4 regions of the Paenibacillus sp. JNU01 genome follow, and region 1 is predicted to be linked to each of the others. Evidence: riboswitches for the same ligand, from Rfam matches in the RefSeq annotation. Region 1 holds a riboswitch; each other region holds the start of a gene.
What was found. A riboswitch is a leader RNA that binds a small molecule or an ion and turns the genes downstream of it on or off. The one in region 1 is predicted to bind thiamine pyrophosphate.
Positions count from the first base shown of each region.

Region 2: linked by a shared signal. The riboswitch ahead of NLBNIHML_RS21880 (ABC transporter ATP-binding protein) and the one ahead of thiC (phosphomethylpyrimidine synthase ThiC) in region 1 are both predicted to bind thiamine pyrophosphate.
Region 3: linked by a shared signal. The riboswitch ahead of NLBNIHML_RS19710 (ABC transporter substrate-binding protein) and the one ahead of thiC (phosphomethylpyrimidine synthase ThiC) in region 1 are both predicted to bind thiamine pyrophosphate.
Region 4: linked by a shared signal. The riboswitch ahead of NLBNIHML_RS04785 (thiamine phosphate synthase) and the one ahead of thiC (phosphomethylpyrimidine synthase ThiC) in region 1 are both predicted to bind thiamine pyrophosphate.

Region 1 covers NZ_CP169723.1:4,725,486-4,733,550, forward strand. The annotation lists gene NLBNIHML_RS20690 (Fe-Mn family superoxide dismutase) at 1-769, opposite strand, end outside; gene NLBNIHML_RS20695 (alpha/beta hydrolase) at 924-1,949, opposite strand; gene NLBNIHML_RS20700 (IclR family transcriptional regulator) at 2,309-3,052, shown strand; TPP riboswitch at 3,200-3,313, shown strand; gene thiC (phosphomethylpyrimidine synthase ThiC) at 3,732-5,516, shown strand; gene NLBNIHML_RS20710 (hypothetical protein) at 6,046-6,735, opposite strand; gene NLBNIHML_RS20715 (hypothetical protein) at 6,913-7,080, opposite strand; gene NLBNIHML_RS20720 (zinc ribbon domain-containing protein) at 7,536-8,065, opposite strand, start outside.
Region 2 covers NZ_CP169723.1:5,015,597-5,023,661, forward strand. The annotation lists gene NLBNIHML_RS21870 (ABC transporter substrate-binding protein) at 869-1,942, opposite strand; gene NLBNIHML_RS21875 (ABC transporter permease) at 2,122-2,925, opposite strand; gene NLBNIHML_RS21880 (ABC transporter ATP-binding protein) at 2,912-3,679, opposite strand; TPP riboswitch at 3,856-3,958, opposite strand; gene NLBNIHML_RS21885 (aspartate/glutamate racemase family protein) at 4,245-4,955, shown strand; gene NLBNIHML_RS21890 (radical SAM/SPASM domain-containing protein) at 5,074-5,949, shown strand; gene NLBNIHML_RS21895 (pectate lyase) at 6,299-6,967, shown strand; gene NLBNIHML_RS21900 (copper amine oxidase N-terminal domain-containing protein) at 7,165-8,065, opposite strand, start outside.
Region 3 covers NZ_CP169723.1:4,500,338-4,508,402, forward strand. The annotation lists gene NLBNIHML_RS19690 (TatD family hydrolase) at 1-508, opposite strand, end outside; gene NLBNIHML_RS19695 (ABC transporter ATP-binding protein) at 614-1,522, opposite strand; gene NLBNIHML_RS19700 (ABC transporter permease) at 1,562-2,320, opposite strand; gene NLBNIHML_RS19705 (thiamine-binding protein) at 2,320-2,610, opposite strand; gene NLBNIHML_RS19710 (ABC transporter substrate-binding protein) at 2,835-3,875, opposite strand; TPP riboswitch at 4,095-4,207, opposite strand; gene NLBNIHML_RS19715 (phospholipase D-like domain-containing protein) at 4,452-5,852, shown strand; gene NLBNIHML_RS19720 (DUF2798 domain-containing protein) at 5,993-6,493, shown strand; gene NLBNIHML_RS19725 (MFS transporter) at 6,854-8,065, opposite strand, start outside.
Region 4 covers NZ_CP169723.1:1,160,225-1,168,289, reverse strand. The annotation lists gene NLBNIHML_RS04795 (hypothetical protein) at 1-661, shown strand, start outside; gene NLBNIHML_RS04790 (ABC-F family ATP-binding cassette domain-containing protein) at 799-2,349, shown strand; TPP riboswitch at 2,425-2,534, shown strand; gene NLBNIHML_RS04785 (thiamine phosphate synthase) at 2,728-3,423, shown strand; gene thiO (glycine oxidase ThiO) at 3,438-4,673, shown strand; gene thiS (sulfur carrier protein ThiS) at 4,670-4,873, shown strand; gene NLBNIHML_RS04770 (thiazole synthase) at 4,876-5,643, shown strand; gene NLBNIHML_RS04765 (MoeB/ThiF family adenylyltransferase) at 5,640-6,695, shown strand; gene NLBNIHML_RS04760 (winged helix-turn-helix domain-containing protein) at 6,815-7,519, shown strand; gene NLBNIHML_RS04755 (C40 family peptidase) at 7,634-8,065, opposite strand, start outside.

The DNA of each region.
Region 1 (8,065 bases):
AAGATTGATGGTGTTTGTCGTGATGGATACGCATCGTTAGTTCATCAATATGTGGCTCCAGCGCATTGTACGCATAGGGAAGAGGGGGTAGTGTGTGCCCTCCAATGGGAACCGGCTTTTCTTTTACGGGAGGTGCAGTAGTGCTGGGCGTGGCTTGTGTTGTTTCGGTAGAAGGTGATTGAACGGTTGTGGATTGAATCTGCGCTGAAGTAGCAGGTGCGTTTACATTCCCCTCTTGAGAAATTGGAGCTTCTGAAGCTTGGCGATGGGTGGTTGCTGAGCCTGACGTATGCAGTGCATTTTCCAGAAAAAGTGACGGCTCCAAATTTGTTTCTCGCAAGATGCCAGGTTGGCCAAGCGTATCCAATACGCCCAGAAAATACTCTGATTCGCGGATCAAATGCAAAATAAGTACTTTGGCAAGCGGAACAGCTTGCACCGCAGCACTTTGCTCCAGAAGAACATACAGCTGTTTGATGAACTCTCTCGATTGCTGCCGAGCAGCCGACACAAGTTGATCGATACAACGAACGATGTAGGGAGCAGGCGGATGGGTTGCGGGCAATAGTTGTTTTAACAGCTGATTCGCTACTCGCTCAGTGTTCGCAAAGGTAGCCTCCCATTCCTCCAATAGCTTGACGTATGGGGGCTCCAGATCGGGCACCAGTGCACGAATGACGAGTGTATGTTCTTTCTCCTGCTCTTTCCAGAAACGGATTTCTTCCAAGGTCCGCAGAGGCAGCAGGTGACCATATCCATCCCAGTTCATATATGGTGGGCCTCCTTCAGTTGAATTTCATCGCATATGTAGACCGTTGCTTCATGCGTCCCAAGAGTATATTCCGCCGGGCTGTTGTCCTATGAGTGCAAAAAAAAGAGCCCCTGAGGGGCTCAAGAATCAACGGGAAATGATTGAAGTTTGATTATTCTCCACTATTCGTGTTTTGAACATCGTCACTGCTTGTTTTCGTTACATGACTCAGGAAAGTCGAGACACGGCGCAGATATTCCTTTGGATGCTCCCGGAAGATCAACTCATGGTGTGCATCCTGGACGATCCATACATCCGAGTACGGATTGGTCTGGTTGGCGGCGAGCTGTTCTGCAATCGGGTAAGGCGCCTTCTCATCTTCCGTACCATGAATGAAGAAAATCGGGAACGGATAATCTTCCTTTTTCACTTCCTGATACGGAATCTGCTGCAATCCGGTACCATTCAGAACAGGGAACAACAGTTTCATGATCTCCAGTGTAGGCTGACGCGGCAGATCGATCTGGTTATGAATGTTGTGGTACAGCGTATCCGGCTCAAGCAGGAACGTACTGTCCAGAATCATCGCATCCACTTCCTGTGTAATCAGTCCGGTTTGAAGCGCCGTACCGGCACCCATGGAGAAACCCCAGACTACCAGTTCCTGCGCACCGCGCTGCTTGGCGAACTGGATGGCACCCAGCAATTGCTGTGACTCAGCCTTGCCACCTGTGGCTACAGCTTTGTTCACCTGTGAGGCGAAGCCATAATCGAACATGACCACATTGAAGCCAAGTTGATGGGCATAGTGTGCCAGGTCATACATGGGTACCCATGTTTCTTCACGATTGGCACCATAGCCGTGACTGAAAATAATCGTTTTGCTTGCGGCATTGTCAGCAGGGATATACCATCCTTGCATTGTCCGGCTGCCATCTGCTGCCGGGAACGTGATGTCTTCGTACTTCATATTCTTGGCCTGCATCGGATTGGAGAAGACAGGCGCTACAGTCGGGTTGGATAATACCCATGCGATGTAACCATGCAGTGCAATAAAACAAAACAATAGAAAAAATACAACGGAGAGCAGCAGCGCTACGATAATATGTTTGAACCGAATCAGCCTCGGTGATAGGGAAGAGGGCAGATCGGACACTTTTGTTTGCAGCGGGGCTTCGCTCTGGGATGTTGGATACATGAATGCCCCTCCTTTGAAGTTCAGTTGAAGATAACAACGACATGAAAAGAGAATTGCGTTTATTTCAGAGCCTGCTTCAGAGCGATATCTTAATGTAATATATCTTTATCGTATGTTCCAATATAGTCAAAGTCAATTGATTGAGGGCATTTGTTACGCAATTGTTATATAGTTCTTAAGATATATGGGTAACATTACCTTAGTGTGTAAATTACAGGGGATTAAGTCTTATAAAAAGGAAAATTTTACACGTTGGTCTATTTCAATTTTGGCTCTTTTTGGTTTACAGATGAGACCGTTTCTCATATAATTTATGTAACCAAGTTTCATGTGATGAAACATGAGGAGGGCATTATGCCATGGAAGATCGCAAGTTAACCGTCCGGGCTGTGGAACGGGCGCTGGATATATTATTATGTTTTACCACACGCAGTGATCTGGGACTCACCGAGATTGCCAGCCAGATCGGCCTGCACAAAAGTACAGTGCACCGCTTGATGGCTACACTGGAGGATCGAGGATTCGTAATCCGCGATGCAGCAACAGAGAAGTATCGACTAGGCATCCGAATCTGGGAGCTGTCGGCTCATATGTCCCGCAGTGATGATCCCGCTATTCTGCTGCTGCCTGCGATGGAGCGACTGAGAGACCGATTGGGGGAGACCGTGAGTCTGTACCTGCGTGATGGCAGTGAACGGATTCGGATTCAGGCGGTGCAAAGTGATCAGGCGATTCGCCGAGTTGCTCCCGTTGGTGTTAGACTTCCGCTGTCTGTTGGCGCATCCAGCAAAGTCTTGATGGCGTTTGCCACGGATGAGGATCGTGAGGAACTGATGAACGGGCCGGAATGGCCGGTGTTTATTGACCCTGCGGTGTATTTGGCGCAAATGGGAGATATCCGGGATAACGGATATGCGACGAGTTATGAGGAGCGTGAGCCGGGAGCTGCAGCGGTATCTGTACCGATTATGGATCGCCGAGGCAATATTGCAGCTGCTCTCTCGGTCTCAGGGCCTGTCAGCCGACTTTCGCAGGAGACTTTGCACGAATACGCACCTGTGCTAAAGGAAGCTGCTACGCAGATGGGGCTCATGTTATCCTGATATTGATGAAAGGTTTTTCTCCAATTGGGTTGGTGTTCTGGAATATAAAGGTTGTTTTTATGTTCCGGTTGCGCTACTCTGTAATGGACGGCCCATCGGGGTCAGCTTCATTGAATATGAACAGCGGCTTATGTATGCCGCAACTTTTAACGTTACTGGGGGAGTCCGAATTGTCCGGACTGAGACGGAATCGCATGAGATTCCGGACCCTTTGCACCTGATCTGGATCATACCAGCGTAGGGAAGTAATCGGCGATATGACCACAACCACCACATGTGTGACTCTTGCAGGACTCCGTTATGGAGCTGCAACCAGGAGCATTATTGGTGATGGACATTAAAGTCGGTTCCTTCGGGGGCCGGCTTTTTTATATACAGTGGACGGGCGAGATAATACACATTCCATGGACTGTTTTTTCAATAACCTGCAAAAGTGGGCTTGGAGAGAGCAATCATTATAGATTTATGATCTGTGGTAACCTCCGTTCTGTCGTTAACTGTACATGAATAATGTCTCCCCCTTGGTCTGGTGTAGGATCGCTCTTTCTTCTCTGCGCTCTGCATGATTTGGGACAGGTGCGTAAGCGAGCTGATGACGATGCCAACCAAACCAAGTGAACGAACACGGAGGAGGAGACGAGCAAACATGAGTACAGGAAACCAAACGGGACAACAAGCGATGGAACAGGAACATAACGGTCAGCAGGTGGAAAAGGAAACAGGAGCGGCCGGACGGGTTCAGCCCTTTCCGGGTAGCCGTAAAGTCTACATTCAGGGCTCACGGCCGGACATAGCTGTACCGGAGCGTGAGATAGCCCTTCATGACACGAATACTCCCCAAGGGGTGGAGCATAACGGACCGCTACGTGTCTACGATACGAGCGGCCCCATGACTGATCCCAAATTCCAGATGGATATTCGGAAGGGATTACCCGCGCTCCGAAATCATTGGATTATGGAACGCGGTGATATTGAAGCATATGAGGGCAGAGCCGTTCAACCCGAGGATAACGGACTAAAGCCCGGAGGGCGGAGAGCCGGGGCAGAGGAATACCCTGGATTTCGGGGACAACCACTGCGTGCTCAGGCTGGGCGCTGTGTCACCCAGATGCACTACGCAAGGCAGGGCGTCATTACACCAGAAATGGAGTATGCCGCTATCCGTGAAGGGGTGGAACCGGAATTTGTGCGGCAGGAGCTGGCGAGTGGACGGGCGATTCTGCCATCCAACATCAATCACCCAGAGAGTGAGCCGATGTTGATCGGTCGTCATTTTCACGTGAAGATCAATGCTAATATAGGTAACTCTGCCGTATCTTCCTCCATCGAGGAAGAGGTCGAGAAGATGACTTGGGCGGTACGATGGGGATCGGATACCGTGATGGATCTGTCTACAGGCAAAAACATTCATACGACACGGGAATGGATCATCCGTAATTCACCTGTACCGATTGGTACGGTGCCGCTGTATCAGGCACTGGAGAAGGTGAATGGCGAAGCGGAAGCGCTGACCTGGGAATTGTACCGAGACACGCTCATTGAGCAGGCAGAGCAGGGCGTGGACTACTTTACGATTCATGCAGGTGTGCTGCTGCGTTATATCCCCATGACCGCCAAGCGGATGACAGGTATTGTATCCCGGGGTGGGTCCATTATGGCAGCATGGTGCCTTGCGCATCATCAGGAGAATTTTTTATACACTCATTTCGAAGAAATCTGCGAGATTATGAAAAGGTATGATGTGGCGTTTTCGCTGGGAGATGGACTTCGTCCAGGCAGTATCTACGATGCGAATGACGAAGCTCAGATGGCGGAACTGGCTACGCTCGGGGAACTGACGCAGATCGCATGGAAACATGATGTGCAGGTGATGATCGAGGGCCCGGGGCATGTACCGATGCACAAGATCAAGGAGAATGTGGATCTACAGATGGAGATATGCCAAGAGGCACCTTTCTACACTTTGGGGCCACTGACGACCGATATTGCCCCGGGATACGATCACATTACGTCCGCCATTGGTGCGGCTATGATTGGCTGGTTTGGCACGTCCATGCTCTGTTACGTCACGCCAAAAGAACATCTGGGCTTGCCTAACAAGGATGATGTGCGCGAAGGGGTTATTGCCTACAAGATCGCGGCCCATGCCGCTGATCTGGCGAAAGGCCATCCGCGTGCTCAGCGCCGGGATGATGCATTGTCCAAGGCACGCTTCGAGTTCCGCTGGCGGGATCAGTTTAACCTGTCACTCGACCCGGAACGGGCGCTTTCCTACCATGATGAGACGCTGCCGGCAGAAGGGGCTAAGGAGGCACATTTCTGCTCCATGTGCGGACCGAAGTTCTGCAGCATGCGCATTACGCAGGACATTCGTGCCTTTGCGGCAGATAAAGGATTGTCCGAGAATGAGGCTGTGATAGCTGGCATGCAGGAAAAGGCTGAGGAGTATCGGACACGCTCCTAGGCGCTGGTACAGCTTAACCTTGGCAGTCTGACATCGTTTGAAGGTGAGAATAATGATATCATGTCGTATTTTTCTCTTATTGATCAGCTTCCTAATACTTTTTATCAGTATTATGGTTGATTGTCTAGCAGATGTTTAATAAAATGAATGTAAGTAAACACCAATAAGAGTAGCCAGGCCAATGGCTACTCCTGCACAGCATTTGCGGTGGGTATTCCTCCGAGTGCAGCAAGTTCAGATGAAGTGACCCGTCAGGCCGTCAACCTGTGGCGGGTCACTTCTTTTTACGATCGATGTATGTCAGGAGCGCAATAATTAACATCGCGAACACGATTACGTCGTTAAAAGAGAAGTTCATAGGATCACCTCCCACTGGAGGCAAGCCTATTTCCCACCACAAATTGGCTGTACAAAGTGATTATACCATTTGAAATGCTCTTGTTCGAGAGCATTTTTATTTTGCAAAGGAGCCTACATACTGCTTTTCACATATTTTTAGTGATTGTAATATGTCACTCCAAATCAGCCGCTACTGTCGAGCCACTTCCAAATTCTTCTCCAAATATGCCGCAAGCAATGCCAGCGGACTATGGATCGCAATGCCTCTGTCTGCTGTAACCTGTGCAGCAGCGGGAGCCATAGACAGTTGAGCTGCCACTACCGTTTTACCCGGATACTGCTCAGCAATCTGCTGTAATCCCTCACGTACTGCTTCGAGATACCCTTGCTGATCTCCACGCATAATTAACTCAAACGTCCCAGGGATACACACAGCTTCCGTCTGAGATGCCTTGGCAACATGTGGCTGCCCATTCTCATCCTTGTACTGTAACGCCTGATTCACCCGTGCCATCGTTCCTTCAATGGTTGCCGGGTTGGTGAAGGCTATGATGTAATCTCCTGGTACTCGCCGCAACTTCTGCAATAGCGGATCATCTATGCCAATCACAGGCACAGGGACCTCTGTGGCTTCCTGCTCCAGTACTGCCGCAAACAGGGTACACGTGACCAGAATGGCATCGGCATGACACTCGGCGATCCATCGGAGCGTCTGAGCTACTTTCTCGTGGATGACGACATCGGAAAAGTCAGCGTCATGTTTAAGACGATCCAGGCCTGGATCGACGTAATGGACCAATTCAACTTCATAAGCAGCAAGCGTCTCTTCAATTAAGGCGATGTTGGAATAGTGAGCGTGAAAACAACCGATGGTGATCATGTGCTAAATCCCCTTTTACAGTTCGTATAATGTGATGGTAATCGTAGATATTTAAACCATTATAGAAACATGCCTGAGAACTGTACAGTTGTTTGCGATCCAACGCCAATAACCGTCCTCCCGCCAAGCTGCGGAAAGACGGTTCATAACCGGACTGGCAATCGTCCAGCTTTCATTTTATCTAAGGGAAGGAGAAGCATTTTTCTTCGCCATTTTTTGCTGTAAAATTTCATGAAAGGATAGACCTTGAGTGTTCTCATTCTCCTTTTTAGGAGCAGTGGTCGCCGTGTTGCGCGGATATTGGTGATGGTACGGGATCATTTGCTGAATAGGCATGCGGATCATCTTGGTTCCTCCTTTGAAGCATATTTGTGAATTATGTATTTCGACTGGTTACCATGCCAGGTGCGCATATAGGTATATGTGACTTGTTAGACGAAATAGAAGAGTTTAAAGCGTAATTCCAATTGGATTGTAGTGATTTTACCCCGTATTCAGGAGATGTAAACGGTTTTAGGGAAATTCAGGAGTAAAGAACCTGATTTGAAAGGATTTGTGTGGGAGGATGGAATCGGTTGTTATGTGAATAGTCCCAATTTTAAGGAAGTCAATGGTACCCGCTTATGAGGCATATTGTCTGGTTGAATAGGTAGGTTCCATGCTAACTAACTTGGTACTATAGGCGGTTGTATCACGGGAGGAACATCAAAAAAACTGCCGGGTGAACTCGGCAGCTTGCATGATATGCAGAAGGATGTGAGGAAAATTTGGATCCAGTCTGAGTTGATATAGTGTTGGTTTTATCTACTATCTCGAACGGCGATGTATATATCGACTTGTACATTTTCGGGATTCAGGCTGCGTTCATCATACAATTCAAAATCTCCGGTGAACGTACGATCACTTTGCTTCTCCCATGCCCATACGGCTCCCCAGGCTTCGTGAGCAACCTCTGCCATTGGCCCTTTTCTGGAAGTGAATACGGCGTAAGTTGCAGGCGGGAGCAGAATGTCGTCCAATCCTTCAGGCAATGATTCCTCCGAACTGACCTCATGCCCTACCAGTATGGTGTACTCTCCGTTTATGCCATCGGTATAATTCGTGTAACAGCCATAACGAGCAGCTTCGGGTGCAGGGAGGTGCTCTGAGGCAAAATAATTGTTCCAGAGACCTTGGATACGGCCTTTGCCACTAATCTCAATGGCATTGGTTGTGCGGGCGGATATGCCGGCCAAGCGTTTGCTTGGGAGTGTGACATAACGAACGGGCTGGGCAGATAACGTTAGAGTTGTTGTAACCTGACCCGGTATAGCGGAAGTGGCAGAGTTTT
Region 2 (8,065 bases), 290 kb from region 1:
GTACAACAACGCAATATACAGAAAGTGAACCCAGGGTAAGTCTCCTAATTCAGGCAAGCGGTATAGTGAAGGAATTGGCGTTCAAATAGAGTCTTGAAACCCAAACCCAAACCCAAACCCAAACCCAAACCCAAACCAAGCTGGTAGCTCTTTTGGCGAATTCCTTCTGCAGGTTCAGACGGTGTTTCTAAAGAACCCAGGACATCTTATTTGGCTGTCAAATCCTACTTTTGAAATGTAAGGAACGTCAGACACGTTATTTCCCTGATTCCTTGATTAAAACGATGCAAACGGCTGTTTATTCTAATATTGCGTGTCTCAGATTCCTTAGATTTCTGAGACTGCTTTAAATCCTCGAATAAGACGTCTCAGATTCGTTAGCGCTCGCCGCATGCTCTACTCCGAACACATTAGGGCGCGATTCAGCTCATGGTAGATTTGAAGATGTGCGCTAATGTACATGACCAAATGCATAGCACCAAGCCGCCCAAACGTATACAAGGTACTCGATCGCATACCATGTCATCCAAACGTATACAAGGTACTCGATCGCATACCATGTCATCCAAACGTATACATGGTACTTGATCGCATACCATGTCATCCAAACGCATACAAGGTACTCGATCGCATATCATGCCATCCAAATGCATTTCAAGGTACTCAATTGCACATCAAGTCACGTAGAATTACTAAAGATTATGATTCTCCACTCCTTGCTCCAGCCAGTTCCATTATGGAAACCTTTTACATTCGCAAACCTTGTTGCCCCTAACGCCACGTCCTTGCTAACTTTCTATTCATTCCTCTTACTTGCGGATCCATTTCTTTTAGTCATATTCCCTTCATTCTCGTGGCTTTTCTTTACTTACTCTCCTTGCAGATTTATAAACGCATCCTCGGCTTTCACCGATTCAGGAATCATTTCAGTTGCAACGAGCCATGCACGTACATTCTCCCACGACTCCATTTCCTGCCGACCAAACGGTTGACCTTCTTCATTCATGAGCGGCAGTAGAATAGCCAGGCTTTTGGTTTCGATCTCCGGGTCAAGCGGAGATGTTTCATTCTCATGAGCAAGCAGAATATTCAAGGCTTCTTCTGAATGCTCCGTGACATATTTCTGTCCTTCCTGGATCGCTTTGACGAACCGGGTAAGTTGTTCTTTTTTGGCTTCCATACCAGCTTCACTTGCGGTCAGGACCAATTCATAATAATCAGGCACGCCATAGTCGACAGGGTTAATCGATTTCATGGCATGGCCTTCTTTCTCCAAAATCAATTGTTCATGGTTAATAAAACCACCCATAATCGCGTCCGCCTGTCCGGAAGCCAGGGAAGGAATCAGATCGAATCCAACGTCGACCAGATTCATGTTGTCTGGGTTGCCACCATCTTGGCTGATCATCGTCCGTACCATCGCGTCATACAGCGGAATCGAAGAATAGCCAACCGTCTTTCCTTCAAGGTCTTTGGGTGAACGCACGTTGCCATTCGCTTCGGTCAACAGATGTACGAGCGGGTGGCGAACAACAGCAGCAATGGAACGTACAGGAATGTTCTCACTACGCGCGAGCAAGATCTGAGGCTGATAGCTTAGAGCCAGATCGATTTTACCGGCAGCAACCAGTTTGAGTGAATCATTGGTATCCGCAGGCATCTGAATGTCGACATCGAGACCTTGGTCTGCAAAGTATCCTTTTTCCTGAGCTACATAGATGAAGGAATGTACTGCATTGGGGTACCAGTCGAGCATGATGGACAGTTTATCTTTGGTGTCTGATGCTGGTTCTGTCACAGGCGAGTTTGCTTGCTGTGCATTGGTTTCCGATTCTGTTGTTGGCGTGTTTTTGCCAGCACCCGTGTTGCCACATCCGCTAACGATCAGCAACAGGCTTATGAGCATAATGGGAAGCAGGGAGTATATACCTTTGTTAGTCATAAATGAAGTTCCTCATTTCATCGTTTGGGTTTGTAGACAATGGACAGCAGTATGTTAACGGACAAGATGACAAAGTACTGATTGAAGTTAGCTGCTGAAATGGTGCATAAGTTATGTTGTGTAGAGCGTAATTCTTGTAGTAACATCTAAAATCTAAATTCTCTCTACGTTTTATCCAGCTATTTTTTCGCTTCATGGCGCCGAGTGCCAAACCGTTTCTCCAGCCAGGCAATCAGTACAAACAAAACGATCCCGAGCAGGGATAACAGCACAATAGCGGCGAACATCGCGTCCGTGTTCATGTTGCTGGACATGCGGCGGCTGAAGTATCCGAGACCTTTACTGCCACCGAGCCATTCGCCTATCGTTGCACCAACCACGCAGTACACCACAGACATCTTTAGCCCCGAGAAGAAGGCGGGAAGTGCCAGTGGAACCTGGAGTTTGCGAAAAATATCCCACGTGCTGGCTCCCATGGTGAGCAGTAGTTCACGCTGCTCTGGATCGCCTTGGCGAAGTCCATCGTAGGTACTCACCACAATGGGAAAGAAGGCGATCAGGAACACAACCGCAACTTTGCTCCACAGCGTGTAGCCAAACCATAGGATGAAGACGGGGGACAGGGCAATCAACGGGATCGTCTGACTGATTACGATGAAGGGATATAACGCTTTTTCAATCGACCGATTCATATGCATACCAGTTGCAAGTGCAATTCCGGCACCAATGGACAAGCCAAAACCAACAACAACCTCCATCAAGGTAGCAGGCAGATGTGTAGCCAGCAGGAGGTGACGATGCTCATACAGGGAGTTGGCAATCGCCGTTGGGGCTGGAATGATGAAGGAGGGCACCCATCCCATACGCACAATCCACTCCCAGAAGACAAGCAGCAAGAGCAGGAGCCAAAGAAACAGACCATAACGGTCAAGCCAACGCCTTACGTTATTCTTCATGCAGTTTCCCAAGTTATCCTCTCGCATGCAATTGTTCCTCCAGTCGTCGTCTCATCTGAAGGAGCGCCGGTTCGTAGATCATGTCCGAATGTCTTGGACGTGGCAAAGGTACCGTCAAATCTTGTAGCGGTTGGTCTTGGCTCCCCGGAGTTAACAGGATAATCCGATCACTGAGTAGCAGGGCCTCTTCAATATCATGCGTAATGAACAACACGGTTTTGCCCAGATCTTCCCACAGCTCCAGTAGCCAGCGATGCATCTCGCGTTTGGTTAAGGCATCGAGTGCGCCGAATGGTTCATCCAGCAGCATGAGTTGGCCACCTGTCAACAAAGTACGAAGCAGCGCGACACGTTGGCGCATGCCACCCGACAGCTCGTCCGGGTAAGCATGCGCGTAGCCGGATAAGCCAAATCTGTCGAGCCCTGCCATAATGTCTGCGCGAATTTTTCCCTTATCCTGTCGCCTTGGAGCAAGTTCAGCGGGGAGCATGCAATTCTCCATGACGGTTCGCCAGGATAACAGGAGGTCCTTTTGCGGCATGTAGGCCACCTGCCCCAGTCGCTTTCCTTCAGGGACCCAAGGAATTTCAATGGTTCCGTGGGTTGGCTCAAGCAGGCCTGCCAGCAGCTTGAAAAGGGTGCTTTTACCGGAGCCGCTGGAGCCGATGAGCGAGACGAATTCGCCGTTGGCAACACGCATCGACACATTGGAGAGCACGGGGGAATCCCTTTTTCCCGGGAAAGCGTAGCTCATGTTGTGAATGGTTATGTTATTATCCATCTCGTTCTGTTCCCCCTTGTTATTCCAAATTCAACTTCAAACTGCGGGATCTTTCATTACACCTGCTGATCTGCCCGCAGAACGCGAAAAAGACCCACCCATTTCCGGAGAAATGAGTGGGTCTGTAAGTTCAATTCACATTAAAATTCATCATCAACATGAAAAAATCCGCTTACTGAAAGGCCGCTCCACTTCCCTCCGCTGGTATGATCCAGATCAGGTTCAAAGGGTCCGAATCATTCGATTCGTCTCAGCCGTAAGGCTCCCCTAGTGCATTGTTCAAGATATGCAGTTATGTGTTCAGCATATATCACATGCAAGTGGAATGTAAAGGGGGCGCTCAGAAAGAATGTGAGTACTGATCTGAAAATGGTTCCGTTCGGATTATTAGGATTGCACAGCCAGATTATTCGGGCAGACGCATTAATCCGTTGCCGGAATTGCTCCAGTTTCCTCAACTCCTCTTACTGTGGCAGGTTTATTTAATGAAATAGATACGATACAATATCTACTGAATTTCTATACACTGCTTTCGGGATGTAATCAATGGAAGGGGAAGTGTACTATGAGAACGATTGGTCTTATTGGTGGAATGAGCTGGGAGTCATCGTTAGAATATTATCGAATTATTAATGAAGAAGTGAAAAATAAATTGGGAGGATTGCATTCAGCCAAGTGCATTTTATATAGCGTGAATTTTGAAGAGGTCGAGCGTTATCAAGCTGAAGGTGATTGGGAAAGCGCTGGTGAATTATTAGGGAATGCTGCTCAGTCTTTGGAAAAGGCAGGAGCAGAAATGATTGTAATTTGTACAAATACGATGCATAAAGTGATTAAACATATTGAAGAAAAAGTGACACTACCCATCGTACATATTGCTGATGCAACAGCAAATCAAATTCATAAGTCCCATATAAGTACGGTTGGTTTACTCGGCACCAAATATACGATGGAACAAGACTTTTATAAAAAACGAATTGAATTTAATGGTATTAAGGTTTTGATACCGAATGAAGAGGATAGAAAAGTTGTCAATAAAATAATATACGAGGAATTATGTTTAGGGAAAATTGAGCCCTTATCAAGGGATTATTATAAAAAGGTGATCCAAAGGCTGGTTGATGATGGAGCTGAGGGAATCATATTAGGTTGCACCGAAATTGGATTATTAGTAAAAGTAGAGGATTCAGAAGTTCCATTATTTGATACAACACATATTCATGCGATTGAATCTGTTCATTTGGCACTAGCCAAATCATTTGACTCAACCCGATAAACCCGTTCTCTGATTTACCTTGGCTCATGAACTCGATATAATAGGGATGGGCCGTACAGGCCGGATCACAAAATGCAGGTGGGATTGTTCTCCCTCCTAGGCAGAATGGGGACCCAAGTTGAAAACGTTCAAAAAAGTATATATTGAGATCACGAGTATCTGCAATCTGGCTTGCAGCTTCTGTCCGCAGACGCAGCGTGCCAAAGGATTCATTGACCCTGAAGTCTTCAACAATATACTGGAACAAGTTAAACCACATACCAATCATATTTATCTACATGTCAAAGGCGAACCCTTGTTGCATCCCAAAATAGATCTTCTGCTAGATTCCGCACACGAGAAGGGACTCAAGGTGAATATTACAACGAATGGTACACTGCTGCCCAAGACTCAGCATAAATTGCTTGGTAAACCGGCGCTGCGTCAGATGAACTTCTCCCTGCACAGCTTCGATGGGCACGAAGGTTCAACAGATCGTGACGGATACCTGCGTCATATTTTGTCCTTTGTACACGAGGCCGTTAAGCACAATGTCATCATTTCATTCCGACTGTGGAATCTGACGCAGGATAACTTCACGAATGCTCAGATGAATCGAAATCGGGAGACCCTTGAAGTGCTGGAACGTGAATTCAATCTGGACTTCCGCATTGAGGAAAAAGTGGTTCCAGGCAGCGGCGTCAAAATTGCTCCGAATGTATACCTGAATCAGGACCACGAGTTCCAGTGGCCAAGTCTGGATGCACCTGAAGATGACGGCAAAGGCTTCTGCCACGCATTGCGTAGTCAGGCGGCTGTGCTAGTGGATGGAACGGTGGTTCCATGCTGTCTCGATGGCGAGGGTGTGATTAACCTGGGTAATGTGCACGAGAAGTCATTCTCAGAGATCATTGAAGGGGAGCGAGCGAACAATCTGGTATATGGCTTTTCCAAGCGGGAAGCTGTGGAAGAGTTGTGTCGAAAGTGCGGTTATCGTCAGAGGTTTGGAGCCTGACATCTTATAACAGCAAGCTGGAAGCCATTCAAGATCACACATTTGAAAGACAAATGTAGTGATCTTTCTTGTTTACTGGGGATTAAAGTCAGAGGTACTTACGTTACAAATGAGCATACCAGAGGTTGATATCAGCATATTGTTCAAAGATCCTGACTTGCAAAAAATGCCGATATGACAGTCATTATGCGATGTCAGGATATATCTGATCTAATGATTATTCTAGTTACCTTCCTTATTTGGTAGGATTAGGTTGTGAGTTGGGCAGAGGTGCACCTCTGGCGAACTTTCAGTACAAGCACAGGCTTGTACACGATCCATAACGAGAGAATAAGGGAGGAATAAAGTAATGAAAAAAATGTTGACGTTGTTGTTGTCTGCTGGTTTGGTTGCTTCCATATTTGGTGCGGTTCCCGCTGCTGCTGCGCCTACAGTTGTTAATTCAACGATTATTGTTCCAGCGGGCACGACTTATGACGGTCAAGGCAAAACATTTGTAGCCAATCCTTCCACATTGGGTGACGGGTCTCAAGCAGAGAATCAGAAACCGGTATTTCGTCTGGAGGCAGGGGCTACGCTCAAAAATGTAAATATCGGATACCCTGCTGCCGATGGTGTTCACTGTTATGGCAACTGTAATATATCAAATGTAGTCTGGGAGGATGTGGGTGAGGATGCACTCACATTGAAGTCGGCCGGAACGGTCAATATTACCGGCGGTGCGGCGTATAAGGCCTATGATAAAGTATTCCAGATCAATGCAGCCGGAACGATTAACATCAAAAATTTCCGTGCAGATGATATCGGGAAGCTGGTACGTCAAAATGGTGGAACGACCTTCGCAGTTAACATGACGCTGGATAACTCCAATATTTCCAATGTGAAAGATGCTATTATGCGTACAGATAGCAGTGTATCTCAAGGGAAAATTACGAATACCCGCTATTCCAAAGTGCCAACCCTGTTCAAGGGATTTGCTTCAGGTAAAACCAGTCAATCCGGCAATGTCCAATATTAAACGAGAGACTCAATCACTGGAGTTGTTAAAAATATAAGCTCCACTTAATTTGGAAGTAAGCCGGAATATAACGCCAAAAAAAGAGCGTCCCAAGGTCATTGTCACACTGTCACACTGACTTTGAGGAACGCTCTTTGTAATGCAGATGTCACCATAGTATAGTTCTGCTGAGTAATGTTTCATTGTGGAGGCACATATTATTTCTCTCCTGGAACCTCAACGATGACTTTGCCATGCTCGGGGGCAACGGAACCGGTATCCGTGGAGCCCAATTTGTTTATGACCTCATATGAGGTTTCTTCAAGCATGCGAGAGTACTTGAATGATACGAGTGTTTGACCTGCTACGGAAGGACGAGTTCCTGCTTCAGCAACGGCTTTGGTTTTAATAAAGAACAGGTCACCGATAGTTCCTGCATTATTGCTGATGTTGGCCTGCCATTGCAGCAGTGCACTTCCATTTTTAAGAACATAATAACTGACCAGATCGTTATCCTCCACAACGAAGAAACGATCTTTTTTGCCTTGTTCAAAAATGTATTTAATAGAGGAATCCACCGGACCCAGAGGGTTGCGAATATCCAGACGTGTTTGTCCGAGTTCAGAGAAGCGTGGCAGATGAAGTGCGGCTTCGCGCGCCACAGTCAGATCAGAACTGTTATATTCTTTTACAATCGTAGCATCGGTAGTGTAAATGTAGGCTTCCTTGGCCTTCTGATTCCACTGCACCTTCGTACCAAAAGCCTCACCAATGGCACGGAGCGGAAGCATCGCTTTACCATTCACCAGAATCGGGGCGGAAGACAATGTTGCATTTTGGTCATTTTTCTTCATTGTCTTGCTATTAGGTTTAAGGACATAATTATCGCTGCCTGTGCTAATGCTGATCTCTTTTGTTTTGTTATTGTAGCCAAACGTATAGTTGCCGAGGAATTGAAGCTCAGTCAATGCCACGTACATGGTCCCCTGCCGGATGACAACTTCATATTGAGCTTGAACATTGTTAATATAAGCTGTCGGTTTAGTTTCAGTTGCCGCGGCTTCCGCCACAGTGGATGAGAGTAAGGCAGGTGCCGTACCTGCGGTAAGTATCGAAGCG
Region 3 (8,065 bases), 230 kb from region 1:
ACCAGTGGAAATGAGCACGTCGGAAATGATTTTGCTCCAGCAGATCACAGACGATATCCGCATCTTCGTATACAGCATGAAGGACAAGCGGTTTGTTGTGCTTTTTCGCGAGTTGGATGAAACGTTCAAGCAGCTCGATATACCCGCTCTGATCGAAGCGCTTTCCTGCTTGCTCAGCCTCCAGTCGATTGTAATAGGGAAGGCCGACTTCTCCGATAGCTGTGGCTTGTCCCATATGCTGCTCAATCCATTGGAAGAACAGGTCCATCTCTGCGGTGGATGGCAGTTCCTGTTCCGGATGGAAACCGAAGGCCGGATATATAGTGCGTGGATATTGATTAGCAAGCTCCAGATTGGCCTGGGCAGAAGCCAGATTCATGGATACCGCAATGACCGCTTCGACCTGCTGAGACGAAAATGATAGCAACATCTCACGTTGTTCGTCAGGGGTATACTGATCCAAATGAATATGAGCATCAATCAATGGTGCAAAAGCTTGAGAATGCACGAGGGAATTCCTCCTTGTGTTCCTATATATTTTATCTATGGTACGCAGAATTTCTTGTGTTGGATCACCCATTAAAGGAAAATAATAACTTTAAAACCCGCGCTATCAAGATAGGCGGGCTTTCTGCTGTTCTTCTCTCATCCACTGTGCAATTTGCCGTTTACGTTCAAGAAATGCCGATTCTTCCGTAATTTCTTCTCGTCTAGGGCGATCAAAAGGAACATGTACCTCATGCAACACCGTTGCAGGCCGGTTGGATAATACATAGACCCGATCCGCAAGCAGCAATGCCTCTTCGATATTATGAGTGATGAACAGCACCGAACGACGGTTCTGTTCCCAGATATCGAGCAGCCAGCGCTGCATGTCGCTACGTGTCAGTGCATCCAGTGCGCTGAAGGGTTCGTCCAGCAGCATCAACTCCTGCGGACTAAGCAGGGCGCGCAGGAATGCAGCGCGTTGCTGCATACCGCCCGACAGCATATGCGGGTATGCTTGCTCGAATCCGGCAAGACCCACGCTGCTTAACCATTTTCGAGCCTCTGCAAGTGCTTCGGCCCGGGGAGGAGTATCCATAGCTACTTCACCAGCAAGCAGTACATTTTCTTCAATGGTACGCCAAGGGAAAAGGGCAGGCTGTTGTGGCATATAACTGATTTTGCCACGTTGGCCCGTAACATTATGACCGTTCATGAGCACTTGCCCTTCCTGTGGCTTCAGCAGACCACCGATGATATGGAATAGGGTGCTTTTGCCACAGCCGGATGGCCCAACGATAGCGACAAACTCACCTTGCTTCACAGTCAGGGACAGGCCGTTCAACACCGGTAGCCTGCTCCGTCGTTCACGAAATGATGCATGAACATCCACGACGTCCAGTGCAGGTGGAACCGAAGCAGCAGTCGTATATGTCGGTAGCCCGGAATTAGTCGAGTAAATTTTTTCACCGTGCTTTGGTTCCAATGTGCGTGCTCCCCGTTCAGGCTGGACGTGTTCGTCCTGTTGCTGATTCATATGCTGATCACTTCCTAATATATAGACTTACATGCTTTGTTATCGCTTCTGTGGCCGCCAGCGCACGAGCAGCTTCTCCAGCAACGCGATGAGCAGGAAGAGCAGTAAGCTGAGCGCGACAATAATCATGATTGCCACGAATAAGCGATCTGTGCGATAAGCTGATTTTTGCAGCATCATATAATAACCAATGCCCTTGTCTGCACCAATCCATTCGGCAATGATGGCGCCCATCACGCTATAGGTAGCGGCGATTTTGATACCGGAGAATACTGATGGTAGTGCATGGGGAAGCTCCAGCTTCCAGAAGATATGACGACGTTTGGCACCAGCCATGCGCATATAGTTCATCATCGCTGCATCTGTACGGGTCAAGCCGTCCATGGCCGCCACCGCAACGGGGAAAAAGCAGACTAATATGATGGTAATTAGCTTGGGCAACAGCCCGAATCCGAACCAGATTAACAGGAGCGGTGCGAGCGCGATGGTCGGGATATTTTGACTAAGAATAAGTAAAGGATACAGGGCTGACTTGAGAAAAGGCACCAAATGCAGCACCATTGCAATCAGTAATCCAACCGCTGTGCCGGCCGCGAATCCGATCAGGGTTAACTGAATGGTTGCGGAGGCATGCATGCCCAGTCGCTCCGCTTGGGATGCCGCTTCGCGGGCGATATCGGACGGTGCGGGAAGCATCCATTTCTCGATGTGGAACAGGGATACAGCTCCCTGCCATAACGCTATAAAGAGAATAACCGCCACGAAGGGCGGCCATACACTTTTGAAATAGGCATTCATTAGCGGTACTTCTCCGTCAGGGTATCCATGCTGAAGCCAGTAGGGCTATGGGCGATTTTGATCTGGGAGATGATGCTTGGGCTGCCAGCCTCGACGAGTACTTCGTGCATTTTGCGGACAACCTCCAGCAGTTCCTCCAGTTCCCCTTCCATCGTGGTGTCGAGCGCGTTCACCTGATATTTCAGGCCAGATTGCTGAATAACTTCAATGGCGCGATCTACATAAGGATAAGAGTTCTCGCCATTTGGCGTTTTTGGAATAACCTGAATGCTAAGTAATGTGCTTGCCATGAGAGATCACGGCTCCTTTCGTGATATATAAAATGAACTAATGACGGTTACACTTGCCACTTCGATGACAGAATAACCTTCCAATCGCTGTTATCCCCAGATTTTTTTGATTTCCTTTCTCTAAAGGGAAAATCCGGTGATAAAGGCGACCGCTTCGCTTTTTCACGTTATTTCTGTCCTCTCCGTCCTCGTGTAAATATTAAGTTCGTTTTATATGAGATATTTTATTGGGGTAAAAACTCGTTTGTGTATGCCTTGCTCACGTCGACCTGTTCATCCAGCAGTTTTTTGCTAAACATCCAGTCGGTGTAGTTCTGCCACACTTCCTGTTTCTGTTCTCCCCAGCGCGGGGCGTCATCCGTGTACTTCGGACTCAGCCATTTCTGGCTTGCCAGTACTAATTCCTTGTCCAGATCCGGGACGGCCTTGATCAGAATATTCGCTGCGTCTTCGGGATGATCAATTGCGTATTGATATCCTTCTGAAGTGGCTTTCAGGAATGCTTTCACCAACTCAGGGTCGTTCTGAATGGTCTGCTCGTTCGTTACGAGAACAGGCGTGTAGTAATCCAGTGCATCTGAATAATCCTTCACATATAACATGTCGATCGGTTCTCCGCGTAGTTCAGCTTCAATCCCCGTCCAGGCGTAGAAGATCCATGCAAAATCAATATCCCGTTTCACTGCGGTGAAAAAGTCGGCGTCACCCATGTTAATGTTTTTCACTTTGGATACATCGGCGCCTTCGCCCTCCATAATGGATTGCATCACGGCTTCTTCCACTGGGGAACCCCAGCCGCCATAGGTTTTGCCTTCAAAATCTTTCGGTGACTTGATATTCCGATCCGCCGGAGCAGCGAACCCGGATGTATTATGCTGAATAACTGCTGCAATGGAGACAAGTGGAACACCCTGTGTGCGGGCTTGAGTTACACTCTCCTGATAACTTACGCCAAAAGGCACTTCATTCGATGCAACCATCGTATCTGCGCCACCGGCACCTGGTTGTACAATCTCCACGTTCAAGCCTTCGGCCTTGTAAAAACCTTGATCTACGGCCGCATACAGGCCGGTATGATTCGTATTCGGTGTCCAGTCGAGCACCACTTTAATATCCTTCAGGGCGGCAGTGTCACCTTCATTGCTGCTCTCCGTATTCGTGCTGCTGTTCTGTTCAGCCGGGGCAGCTTCTTTACCGCCACATGCGGCCACAGTCACCAGTAGTACACATAAGAGCAACAGTCCCATTGTTTTACGCCATTTCATCTGTGATTCTCTCCTTCGGTATGTCCGGCCAGTGGCACGGGTACTCCTTGGCTTCATATCCAAGCTTCTTGCATAAATCGACAGATTTATACCAGCTATGATCCGGATAACGTCACTTTTTTTAGCTCTCTGGCTATATAAAAGAACATTAAAAAAGCGCCCCGTAATCCGGGACGCGTGCAGGCGTTAGAGAGGTGGCGTTCAGCCATAGGGCTGTGCCATTTCGATATACTCCGATTCCTACGCTGGCATGATCCAGATCAGGTCTAAGGGTTAGTATCTTGGTGGGATACACTCTCAGCCGGCCAATTCCGACTCCCCTGGGAAACTATGAAGTTACGGGCATTACTAGGTGTAATTATAGGCCAGAGGCCCAGTCGTGTCCAGTCAGGAACTGGATGGGAACGGATTTAGGGTCATCGTCTACTTGCTTCTAAGCCGCTTCGGTGATTAGTTTTTGATCGTTTGGCCTTGAGCCGAGCAGCTTGATTCATTTAAACAACATAATTTAGAGACAAAAGGAGATAGTACTGCTATACCATTAAATACTTTTACATAAAAATGGGGGAGTACTGAATGATCCTTAAAACCATAATCGCAATGATTCTGTGTTATAGTGCCTACGTTTTTTTCACAGCCTACCTTTTATTTTTGGTTCCGTCTCCATCTGCTATCGAAAATACGGATATGCAAAAATCGTTAACAGAAGGAAGTACAACAGATCGCGTAATGCTCCTGGAGGACGGCTTTCAATCGGGACAGGTGAGAATCCAGACCATTCGAGAGGCAAAAACAAGCATCGACCTAGCCTATTACTCCATTCAAAAAGGAAAAACATCTCAGCTTTTTTTTGCTGCTTTATTCGATGCGGCTGATCGGGGGGTTCAAGTTCGAATCATTTTAGACGGGATTTTTCACAGCATGCGCGGAGAATTGCGTGATATTCCAGATGCCATTGCAGCTCATCCCAATGTCGAATTAAGATATTATGAACCACTCCACCTATTTATGCCATGGACATGGCATAATCGTCTGCATGACAAGATCCTTCTTGTCGACAACACATATGGAATCATTGGCGGCCAAAATATTGGTGATAAATATATGGCATTGCACCCCCCAAAAGACTATGTTTTTGATCGGGATGTCCTTGTTTACAATGCAAACGATAATACGAACAGCACGGTTGTTGAAATGAAACAATATCTAGATCAGTTATGGAACCATCCATTCACCAAACCAGAAAAACATGCAAAACGTCAGCATCATGCAAAAGGGTTAAAAGAGCTGGCTCAGCTGGCTGAGTTATATCAAAAAGCCCAGGCTCAGAGTGATCCTTTTGTGAAAGTGTTGCCAAAGGAATGGGTTCGAGGAGCTCTTCATTCCGACCACGTTGCTTTCATTCACAATCCAATTAAAAGGCTGTATAAAGACCCCATCATGTGGAGGACATTTGTTCATTTCGCCAATCAAGCAAAGTCGAAAGTGTACCTTCAGACGCCATATGCCATTCCTACCAAGAAAATGGAGAAAGCCGTACATCTGTCGATGAATCCAAAAGCAGAATGGGTCATGCTAACCAATTCAATCCAGCAGACCCCTAACCCTTTGGCTTTCGCGGGATACTTAAGCTCTAAGGAACGGTTGCTTGATACCAGTCTGGCCATATATGAATACGAAGGCCCTTATTCCATACACGGCAAATCATTTGTCATGGATGATTACCTCAGCATGGTTGGTTCGTATAATCTTGATCCCAGATCTGCCTTCCTCAATACCGAATCCGCTGTGGTCATTTCCGGTTCTGCATTCGCCGACCAACTAACAGAGGCTATGGATATCAAACGTGCACATAGTACACTTGCGGTTAAAGGTGAACATCCAGCAGAATCTACGAATCAGAAAGGCTCTGTGTTCAAACGAATAGCAATCACAGCGTTATCCAAATTGTCTTTTCTCTGGAAATTTATGTTGTAGAAAAAAACGTATTCTCTTGAGCTTAACTTTTTCTCCGGTTTATCAAAACTTGAAAATCAGATTTGTTCACGGAATGTTCACTTATGTGGTGGGGGTCATCATCTCTATAATTACGAAGGTAAACAGAGAGGATGAGAGAATTGCCAACGAGCAAGAAGGAACAAATTATTTTCGGCTTAATGATGTGTACAGGAATGGTCCTGGTGATGATGACTTTCAATCTGTGGCACACTGGGATACTGGGCAAGTTGTCCCCGCTTGAGATTCTGTTTCAATTCATATTGTGTTTTGTCATCGCTTTTCTGGTGGAGTCCTTCATTGTTGGCCCTGTAGCGAGAAAAATTGCATTTTCCTTACCTTTTGACAAGTCCAACAAGATCCTTGGCGTGCTGGTCATGTCATTTTTCATGGTGATTGGTATGGTTCTGATCATGTCCTTGTACGGAATGATTTCAGCGTATCTTGCGGACCAATTAAATGGGGTATCCGTACTTGGTACGTACCTGCATACAATCGCTCGTAATTTCAGTCTGGCACTTCCATATCAGTTGATCATACTAGGGCCGCTCGTACGATATGTATTCGGTAAATTCATCAAGAGCAACGGGCATATAATGCCTACTGTTAGCAAAAGTGTGTAATTCCGATGGCCTTAAAGTATTTCCTGGGCAATCTTGTGCAAATGAATAGATCGTAACGAATCGAGAACACTTTATTAAGTCGGTTCTTGGGGAATGAAAAATCTAACGAATCTTAGCGGCGTTAATATGCCAAAAAAATGCAACAAGACCTTGATTTGAAGCTAATTATCTACAATAACTTCTCTAAGGTTCGTTAGATTTCGAACATACAGAAATGGAGCGGAATAGCGTGTGCTGGGTTCGTAAAAAACAGAGTAACGCTACCAAAAATGTCTACCATCAAGTCATGACAGTAGACATTTCGATTTCTTTAATAGGTAATTCTGATTCTATCGCTCTGGACTGTATCACCCATAGCTGTTAAGTTGCTGGATCGACCACATGTTTGTTCTGCCACTGATACGTGATCACACTAATGACAAGCAGGCCAACTGCAAAGATGGCAAGCATCCATGCAGACTGATTAACCGCCAGATGATCAAGACTCCATCCCGTGGTCAAAGGCAAAATGGCACCGCCAACCCCACCTGAGGCAATCAAAATGCTGGGTGTGGATTCTTCGGTTCCAGGCAGCAGTTTACTGGCGAAGACTAGGGCAATCGAGAAAATGCCCGACATCGCAAGTCCGAGTAGTAAGATGATGAGAAACGCAGACCAGATTTGGTCTGTAAATGGAAACACCATTAACAAAAGAACAGATGCGAGACAACTGTACAGCACATAGACGCGGTATTGGAATTTCTCTGCGATATATCCCGCGAAGAGTCGTCCTACAGACATGGCAATCCAGAAGCAGGTGACACTAAGCGCTGCTCCGGCTTCCTTCATATTCATTTTCTCAATCAGGATCGCTGGCATGAAGTTTGCAAGGCTCATCTCGGTGCCAACATAAAGGAAGAAGAACAGGACGAACAGAACCAGAAGAGTCAGGTTGCGTCCACGATAGGTTGGGCCGGGTATACGGGTATCTGCGGAATGCGGTTCACCTGATGCACCGGCAGTGTGAGTGTGTCTCGAAGCATCGGCTGGCTTTCGTCGCTCCAGAACCTTGTCCAGCTCACCGAATGATCCTTTCGCCCAGAAAGCAAAGGTCAGCGCTGCGCAGATCGCAACAACGAGAAAGGATAAACGCCAGTATCCGGCAGCAATCAGACCGCTGGCCATGAGCGGCATGATCATCGCTCCGATCCCGAATAACACTTCCAGTCGGCTCATGGCAACAGCAGTATTGTCTTTGATTGCAGCGATGATAATGGTGCCAATGACAGCTTCAACCATTCCGAATCCGAAACCGGCAGCGGGTGCGATGACGTACATCCAGCCCCATGGCGGCAACAGCATGTAGGATAATTCTGCGATACAGAGCAATGCTGTCGCGATTAACAGGCCTCCCCTTTTACCAAAGCGTCGGTTCAGCCACGGAGATAACAATACACCGCCCAGGAATCCGGCAAATTGAGCGAAGATCAATGTCCCGCCCTGGCTATAATCTTTGCCGTAATGTTCCAGTGCAACGGGCAGAATGGAACCAAGCACAACGTGGGCAAGTCCAATGAGGAAATAGGAGAGACA
Region 4 (8,065 bases), 3.3 Mb from region 1:
CGTGGTTATTCTGGATTACGATGGCTATTATATGATGTCCACAGAAACAGAGTTGACAGGTAACCGGGAAGATTCTTTCAGGCAAGTATGGAGTCCCAAGAAACCTTATACATATTCAGATTCATACGGTAACAGTATTAACTTTACATTGGACGACTATGTCTATGCCTACGACGCAAGCGCAGGGAGATGGGTGGAGGGCTTTCAAAAAGAACTGGTTTCAACCACACAGATTCCTTTACTTCAAGATAGCAGCGTATTTGAACAAGTTCGACGAAGCCGGATTGTGACTTCTGTGCAGGATGATCTTGCTGATGTGATTAATCGCCATAATGAGTTTGCCAGAAAGAACGGTGTATCCTATACATTTACGATGCCCCTGATAGCACAGGAAGATTGGTACAACTCCATCAACGATACAGGAATTATGGCCTTTATCCAAGGTATAGGTGTTGGTGACCAGAAGATCAACAATTATGCGATTGGTGGAGGCAGACTTGTGAAGAAAACGGCCATCGTAGGTGGAGTAGATCCTTTAACGGGTATCAAGTACTACTATCCCTCCACATGTGGTAATGGTTACCGTGCCGAAGAGGTGTTCACAGACGGAAGACAAGCAGCTGCACAAGGCTATTTCGAATATAACTGCTCTAATCGTTAGCTTGCGTACATGACAAAATCTTGGAAGGAGTTCCTGAACTGTTTACATTACTTTCAGAAAAGACGAGACCTGTGCTAGAATAGGGGTTCGGAACCATAATAAAAGTAATGTCTAATAGATAGGAGCAACCTCATCTTATGAGTTTATTGTCAGTAGAGAACGTGAGTCACAATTTTGGAGATCGCACGTTATTTAAAAATGTATCGTTTCGTTTACTCGCCGGAGAGCGTGTAGGACTTGTTGGTGCCAATGGTGTTGGTAAATCCACATTAATGAACATCCTTACCGGTAAATTGCTTAAAGACAGTGGAAAAGTGGAATGGACACCTAAGGTCCGTTATGGATATCTGGATCAGCACACAAAGCTTACGCCAGGCAAAACGATTCGTGATGTGCTTAAGGATGCTTTCCTTCCGTTGCTTGAATTGGAAAAAGAAATGATGAATATTACGGACCAGATGGCAGATGCAGATCCAGATAAGCTGGAGCAGTTGCTGGAAGAGATGGGCGATATTCAGGAACAACTGGAACAGGGCGACTTTTATCTGATTGACGTAAAAGTTGAAGAGATGGCCAATGGTCTTGGTTTGTCTGCAATTGGTCTTGATCGAGATGTCGCAGCTCTAAGTGGTGGACAGCGCACCAAGGTGCTGCTTGCCAAGCTTCTGCTCGAAAAACCTACAGCTCTGTTACTGGATGAGCCAACCAACTATCTGGATGTAGAGCACATTGAATGGCTGTCGCGTTACCTAAAGGACTACCCGCATGCATTCCTCTTAATTTCCCATGACACGGAATTCATGAATGAAGTCGTAAATGTCATTTATCATTTGGAATTTGCCAAATTAACGAGATATGCAGCGAACTATAACAAGTTCCTGGAGATGGCTGATATGAATAAAGCCCAGCATATTGATGCATACGAGAAACAGCAAGAGTACATCAAGAAACAGGAAGATTTCATTCAGCGTAATAAGGCGCGGGCTTCAACTTCAGGTCGTGCGAAGAGCCGCGAGAAACAGCTGGACAAGATTGAACGTATTGATCGCCCAGATGAAGCGGCTAAACCAACGTTTAAATTCAAGGATGCCCGCGCGAGTAGCAAAACGGTCTTTGAGGGCATTGATTTTGAAATTGGATATACCTATCCTTTGCTGCCCAAAATGACGATGACGATTGAACGTGGTGAGAAAATTGCCATTGTAGGCTGTAATGGTGTGGGTAAATCGACACTGCTGAAAACCATCCTCGGGAAAATATCTCCACTGAGTGGAAAGACCTTTTTGGGAGATTATCTCGAAACGGCCTATTTTGAGCAGGAGGTTCGTGCTGGAAATATCACGCCGATCGAGGATGTCTGGAATGAGTTTTCACATTTGACTCAGAATGAGGTCCGGGGTCATCTCGCTCGCTGCGGATTAAAGAATGAGCACATTACTCGTCCGCTCAACATGCTGAGTGGTGGAGAACAAGCCAAGGTTCGTTTATGCAAACTCCTGATGCGCGAAAGCAACTGGATTTTATTTGATGAGCCGACAAACCATCTGGATGTCACAGCCAAAGCGGAGTTGCAACGTGCCTTGCAAGAATTTAAGGGAACGGTGCTACTGGTATCTCATGAACCTGATTTTTACGAGGGTTGGGTCACCAAAACATGGAATGTCGAAGAATGGTCTGAGAAAAACTAGATGATTTGAGACCATGTTTAACAGAAATGACGGTGACAAAAAAATCCGTCTATGGTAACATAGGCTACAACTTCATATGAACACTAGGGGGGCCGCACGATGCGGCTGAGATGGAAGAATGCGATTCCGGACCCTTTGCACCTGATCTGGATCATACCAGCGTAGGGAAGTGGCGAGCGCGTTTCAGTGAATGACGTGAGCAAACGGCAACTCGAAAAGATTTCAACCGTCTGCTTAGCGAATTGAAACATGCAGTTGCGTGTATAACGTTATGGCTATAGATCTATAGCTGTACTGCACGAAATAAACTGTATGCATCAGTCAGTGATCTGATCCTATAATTCATACGCAGCCACTCCCCTACGGGAGTGGCTTTTTTTGTGTTTTCATAGCATTCACGCATGGAAGGAGAGGGAGGGTACCGCAATTTTTCATGAGCATGTTGACGAATCATTTGAATTGCATGTTGTATCTACGGGTGCAGGAAATCGAGCATCTTTTGTAAAAGCAGCCAAGGACGTTTGGCCATGGGTGGACTATATTCACATACGAGAGAAACAACTTACATGGCAAGACAAGATCGGCTGGGCTGAAAGTCTGCGTAATGTTAATATTCCATCTTGTCGCATCGTTATCAATGGTTCAGAACTGCCTTCACAGAATGATCTCTATGGCGGTGTTCATTGGGGGCAAGATGCGATACGTAAATACAACCCTGCTGTCATAAGCAAAATGCAGCGACTTCGTCTGGGTGTATCTGTTCATTCCATCGATGAGGCAAAAATCGCTGAAGAACAGGGAGCTGATTACCTTTTCTTTGGGCATGTCTTCGCGACCAATAGCAAGCCAGATCTAGAACCAAGAGGATTATATGCTCTTGATGAAGTATGCAGAGGTGTCTCCATTCCTGTCATCGCGATCGGAGGCATAGAGCCGGGAAATATCCAAGCGATTCGCACTACAGGGGCACAGGGAGTCGCCGTGATCTCAAATGTATGGTCGAGCGATTCCCCGGATCGGGCAGCTGCATCACTAAGGCAGGCTATCGTTGCTACAGGAAGTCTAAGCCGGTGAAAGGAGATGAGAGGATGAATGAGATCGTAACGGGTCAGAACAGGAATCATTTCAGTCATCAACTGAACTCTGAAACGGAATCAAGAAGCAAAAGTGTAACTGATAATCCGGATAAGATTCATGCAGAAACGATTATTGTAGGCGGAGGTGTCGTTGGTTGTGCCATTGCGTATGAGCTTGCTTCCCGTGGACAGGATGTTTTGTTGCTGGAGCGTTCCGCGATTGCGGGAGGCACTTCTTGCGCAGCGGCTGGAATGCTTGCGCCAGATAGTGAGGATTTTGCTCATCCTTTGATGGCTAAGCTTGCCAGGCAGAGTAGACAGTTACTTATTGAGCAACAAGGGATAATGGGTACCCTCAGTGGGGTAGATATCGGCCTGCAACGCCATGGATTCTTGACCCCTTTTCGATCATACAGTGAATTAAACCGCTATAAGAACAATCGAAAATCCGGTTTGTCTGCTGATGAGGTGTGGTGGGATCGTTCGGTTGTGCAACAGGAGGCATCGTGGCTTAACAGAGATACATACGGAGCCTACTACAGACCATACGAGAGTGAAATCCTTCCTGTCCATCTAACTAGGGCATATGCGGAATCTGCTCAAGCCATGGGAGCTCGGTTTATAGAGGACATACAGGGTATACGTGTACAAGCAAACGAACACGGCGTGCAGGGGATCACCACATCGATCGGTGAGATAACGTGCAAACATGTCGTTATAGCGGCTGGATTACAGAGTGAAGCATTGATGAGACATGTGAATCTGAGCTTACCTGTGTGGTCGGTAAAAGGAGAAATAGCTGCCGTTCAGTTCTCAGATGAACATGCAGGGTACAGACCTGACAGAACGGTTTATGCAGAGGATGTCTATATTGTTCCCAAAGCCAATGGCGAAGTTTGGCTCGGGGCAACCAGTCTGCCGGGCAGAACGGATTTGAATGTTTCTGTACAGGGTGTTCAGAAGCTGCTAACAGCGGCTACCCACTGGGTACCCGGGATGAAAGAAGCGCAATTTAAGCGAGCGTGGGCAGGTGTAAGACCGGCAACGCCAGATGGGCTGCCTTATATAGGTGCATGCAAGAGTATACCTGGACTGTTCGCTGCCTTTGGGCATTACCGTAATGGTATTTTGCTAAGTGCGATAACAGGCAGGCTTATCGCGGAGTTAATCACTGGCAAAAGCTCAGAAGAACTCGGAATTGAAGTGCTGAATCCAGAGCGTTTGAACAGAAAGGGAGTGGTGCAGTGAATATCATTGTTAATGGACAACGGATGGAGATTGAAGACAGATTAAATCGTGTGGATAAACTGCTCCAATCGTTTGACCTGCAAGTCAAGACTGTAGTTGTCGAGCTGAACAGGCATATCTTAACGCGTGAGTATCACGAGTCAACGGCATTAAGAGAAGGCGATCGAATCGAGATTGTACATTTTGTAGGAGGCGGTTGATGATGTTGAACATTGGTAAATATACGTTTGAGTCCAGATTATTGCTCGGAACAGGCAAGTTTTCGGATTTTGAAGTGCAGAGTCAGGCTGTGGATGCTTCTGGAACGGAAGTTTTAACCTTTGCTGTTCGTCGTCTGAATCTGGAGGAACGTAACCAGAAGCATTTCCTGGATACATTGGATCTGGATAAATACACGCTTCTTCCGAATACCGCCGGGGCTTCCACTGCGGAAGAGGCAGTGCGGATCGCCGAGCTTGCGCGGGCTTCGGGACTTTGTGATATGATAAAAGTCGAAGTCATCGGAGATGGAAAGACATTGCTCCCAGATCCGATTGAAACGTACAAGGCTTGCGAAATTTTGCTTGAAAAGGGCTTCACCGTATTGCCTTATATTTCAGATGATGTCATTCTGGCCAAAAGGCTGCAATTGCTTGGCGTACATGCCGTAATGCCTGGCGCTTCTCCCATCGGAGCAGGTAGAGGCATCATTAATCCCTATAATCTTGAGATCATCATTGAGCAGGCCGTTGTGCCTGTGATTGTGGATGCAGGGTTGCGCTCTCCAAAAGATGCTGCTTATGCCATGGAACTTGGTGCAGATGGTGTATTGTTGAATACAGCAGTATCCGGATCAGGAAATCCGGTGAATATGGCTAGAGCGATGCGAATGGGTGTAGAGGCAGGTAGACTGGCATATGAGGCAGGCATGATTCCTGTGAAGCGTTATGCAGCGGCCAGTAGTCCGGTGGAAGGAATGGTTCATACATGATAGATCAACAACAATCAATTTCCTCCGAGCAGGCCGACCGGTATTCCAGACAGGAAAGGTATGCGCCACTTGGCAAGGAAGGCCAGGACAGATTAAAGGACAGCAGAGTTTTAATTGTAGGCGCTGGCGCACTCGGAACAGGAATTGCCGAAACGTTAGTGCGTTCAGGCGTCGGGCACATAACGATCGTGGATCGTGATTATGTGGAGTGGAGTAATTTGCAGCGGCAACAATTATATGTAGAGCAGGACGCAATTGAACGGATGCCGAAAGCGATGGCTGCGAAAAAACGTTTATCTGCCATTAATTCCACGGTTCATGTGGAAGGAAAGGTATTGGATGTCAGGGTAGATGAACTGGAAGAACTCATTCAGCATGCAGACTTGATCATGGATGCAACGGATAATTTTGATACCCGACTACTCATCAATGATATGGCACAAAAGCATCGTATTCCCTGGATTTATGGTGGATGCGTGGGGAGTTACGGCATCACCTATACGTTTATGCCTGGAGAGACGCCATGTTTAAATTGTTTGCTGGGTGAAGTCCCCCTGGGTGGAGATACCTGTGATACGTCTGGCATCATTCCACAAGCGGTACAAATGGTAACGGCGAATCAGACAGCAGAAGCGATGAAGCTGCTTAGTGGCAATGAGAATGCATTGAGACGCAAGTTGTTGTCATTTGACGTGTGGAGGAACGAATACATATCCATCAATGTGGATGGTGCGAAAAAGCAAGACTGTCCTTCATGCGGTGCTTCGGCAACGTATCCATATCTTTCTGCGTCCAATCTGGAAAAAACCGATGTGTTGTGTGGAAGGGATACCGTTCAGATCCGCCCTGCACGGCGCATGAATTTGAATCTTCAACAAACGGCGGATCGCTTGAGCAGACTTGAAGAAGGAAAAGTGGAATCCAATCCGTTTCTGGTTTCTTTTACAACAGGAGCTCATAGAATGGTCGTATTCCAGGATGGACGTGTTCTCGTGCACGGAACAAAAGATACAGCTGAAGCGCGTACTCTCGTTCATCGTTACTTTGGTTAAAGCAAGAAAGAAACAAAGTCTGTTCCCTTGAGGGAATGGACTTTTTCATTTTACGGCATGCTAACTGTACCAACCACTGCTACGAGCGGCGGGGATAGAGACAGGCCGGGTGAAAAACAGTGAAAACAGCCATTTTGCTGATTGGAGCAGGAGAGCAGGTTAGCCTTATTTACGACGTTTTATGTGCTGAAGGGTATGAGGTGCAACGAATGGAGTGTTCTGAACTAAACCAATCCGTCAAGCCTTCGTTGCAGCATATTAACCTGATCATCCTGGTAGACCGGGAAGAGGAGCATGCACACCTTAACCAGGATCAGAAATCAGAGTTGAAACGTTGGATAGAGAGCGGACAGGTGATCCCTCTGCTGGTTATTACTTCAAATGCATCTCCTCAGGTCATCGTGGAATGGCTGGATTACGGAGCTAATGACGTGATGGAGGAGCCCATTCACTTGACCGTGATGCTAGCCAGAATACGAAATCTATTGCGTGTTTTTGCGAATGCAACGCAGGAGAGTGAAGAAGTGATTGTAGTTCATGATCTTAAAGTGAATTTACGTTCAAGGCGGGTAAATCGTGCGGGTGAGTACCTAACATTAACGCCAAAAGAGTACGAATTGCTGGAATTTCTGGCGTTGCATGTGAATGAAGCATGTACCCGGAGTGATATTTTAAGGGAAGTGTGGGGGTATGAGTATGCCATGGATACGAACGTTGTGGACGTGTATATCAAACATCTGAGGGTTAAGGTAGATAAGGGAAGAAGTGTGAAGCTGATTCATACTGTGCGTGGGATCGGCTATATGCTTCATGATAAAATTTAGAAATTTCAACCATTCCATGAATCTCCAGTTTAAAGTGTGGTGAAAAAAGGGTAAAAGAAAAGACCGGATCATATTATCCGGCCCTTACTGATTAAATATGAACTATAAACGGTTCTAGAGTACACGACGAGCTTTAACGTAAGTTCTTTTCCAAGTACCGGAGTTCAGATCCGAGATCGTTACGCCTGGAGATCCATACGTATGCAGAATCTTTCCGTCACCTGCATATACGCCTACATGAGTAACGTTGGAGCCTGTAGAACGGCTACCGCTGGAGAAAAATACAAGATCACCAACACGCAGATTAGCTTTGGATACAGCTTTACCTTCTTTAGATTGTTTCACGGAAGTGCGTGGCAAGTCTACACCATACTTTTTGAAAATATATTTCATAAAGGAAGAGCAATCAAAAACTCTGGTTGTTGTTGTTGAAGCACCAAATTCATATGGAGTTCCAGTGAATTTTTTACCATAGTTAACAATTTGTTGACCTGTGGACACAGATGCAGTTGCTGCCTGTGCGACAGGGGCGTTAGTCATTAATAC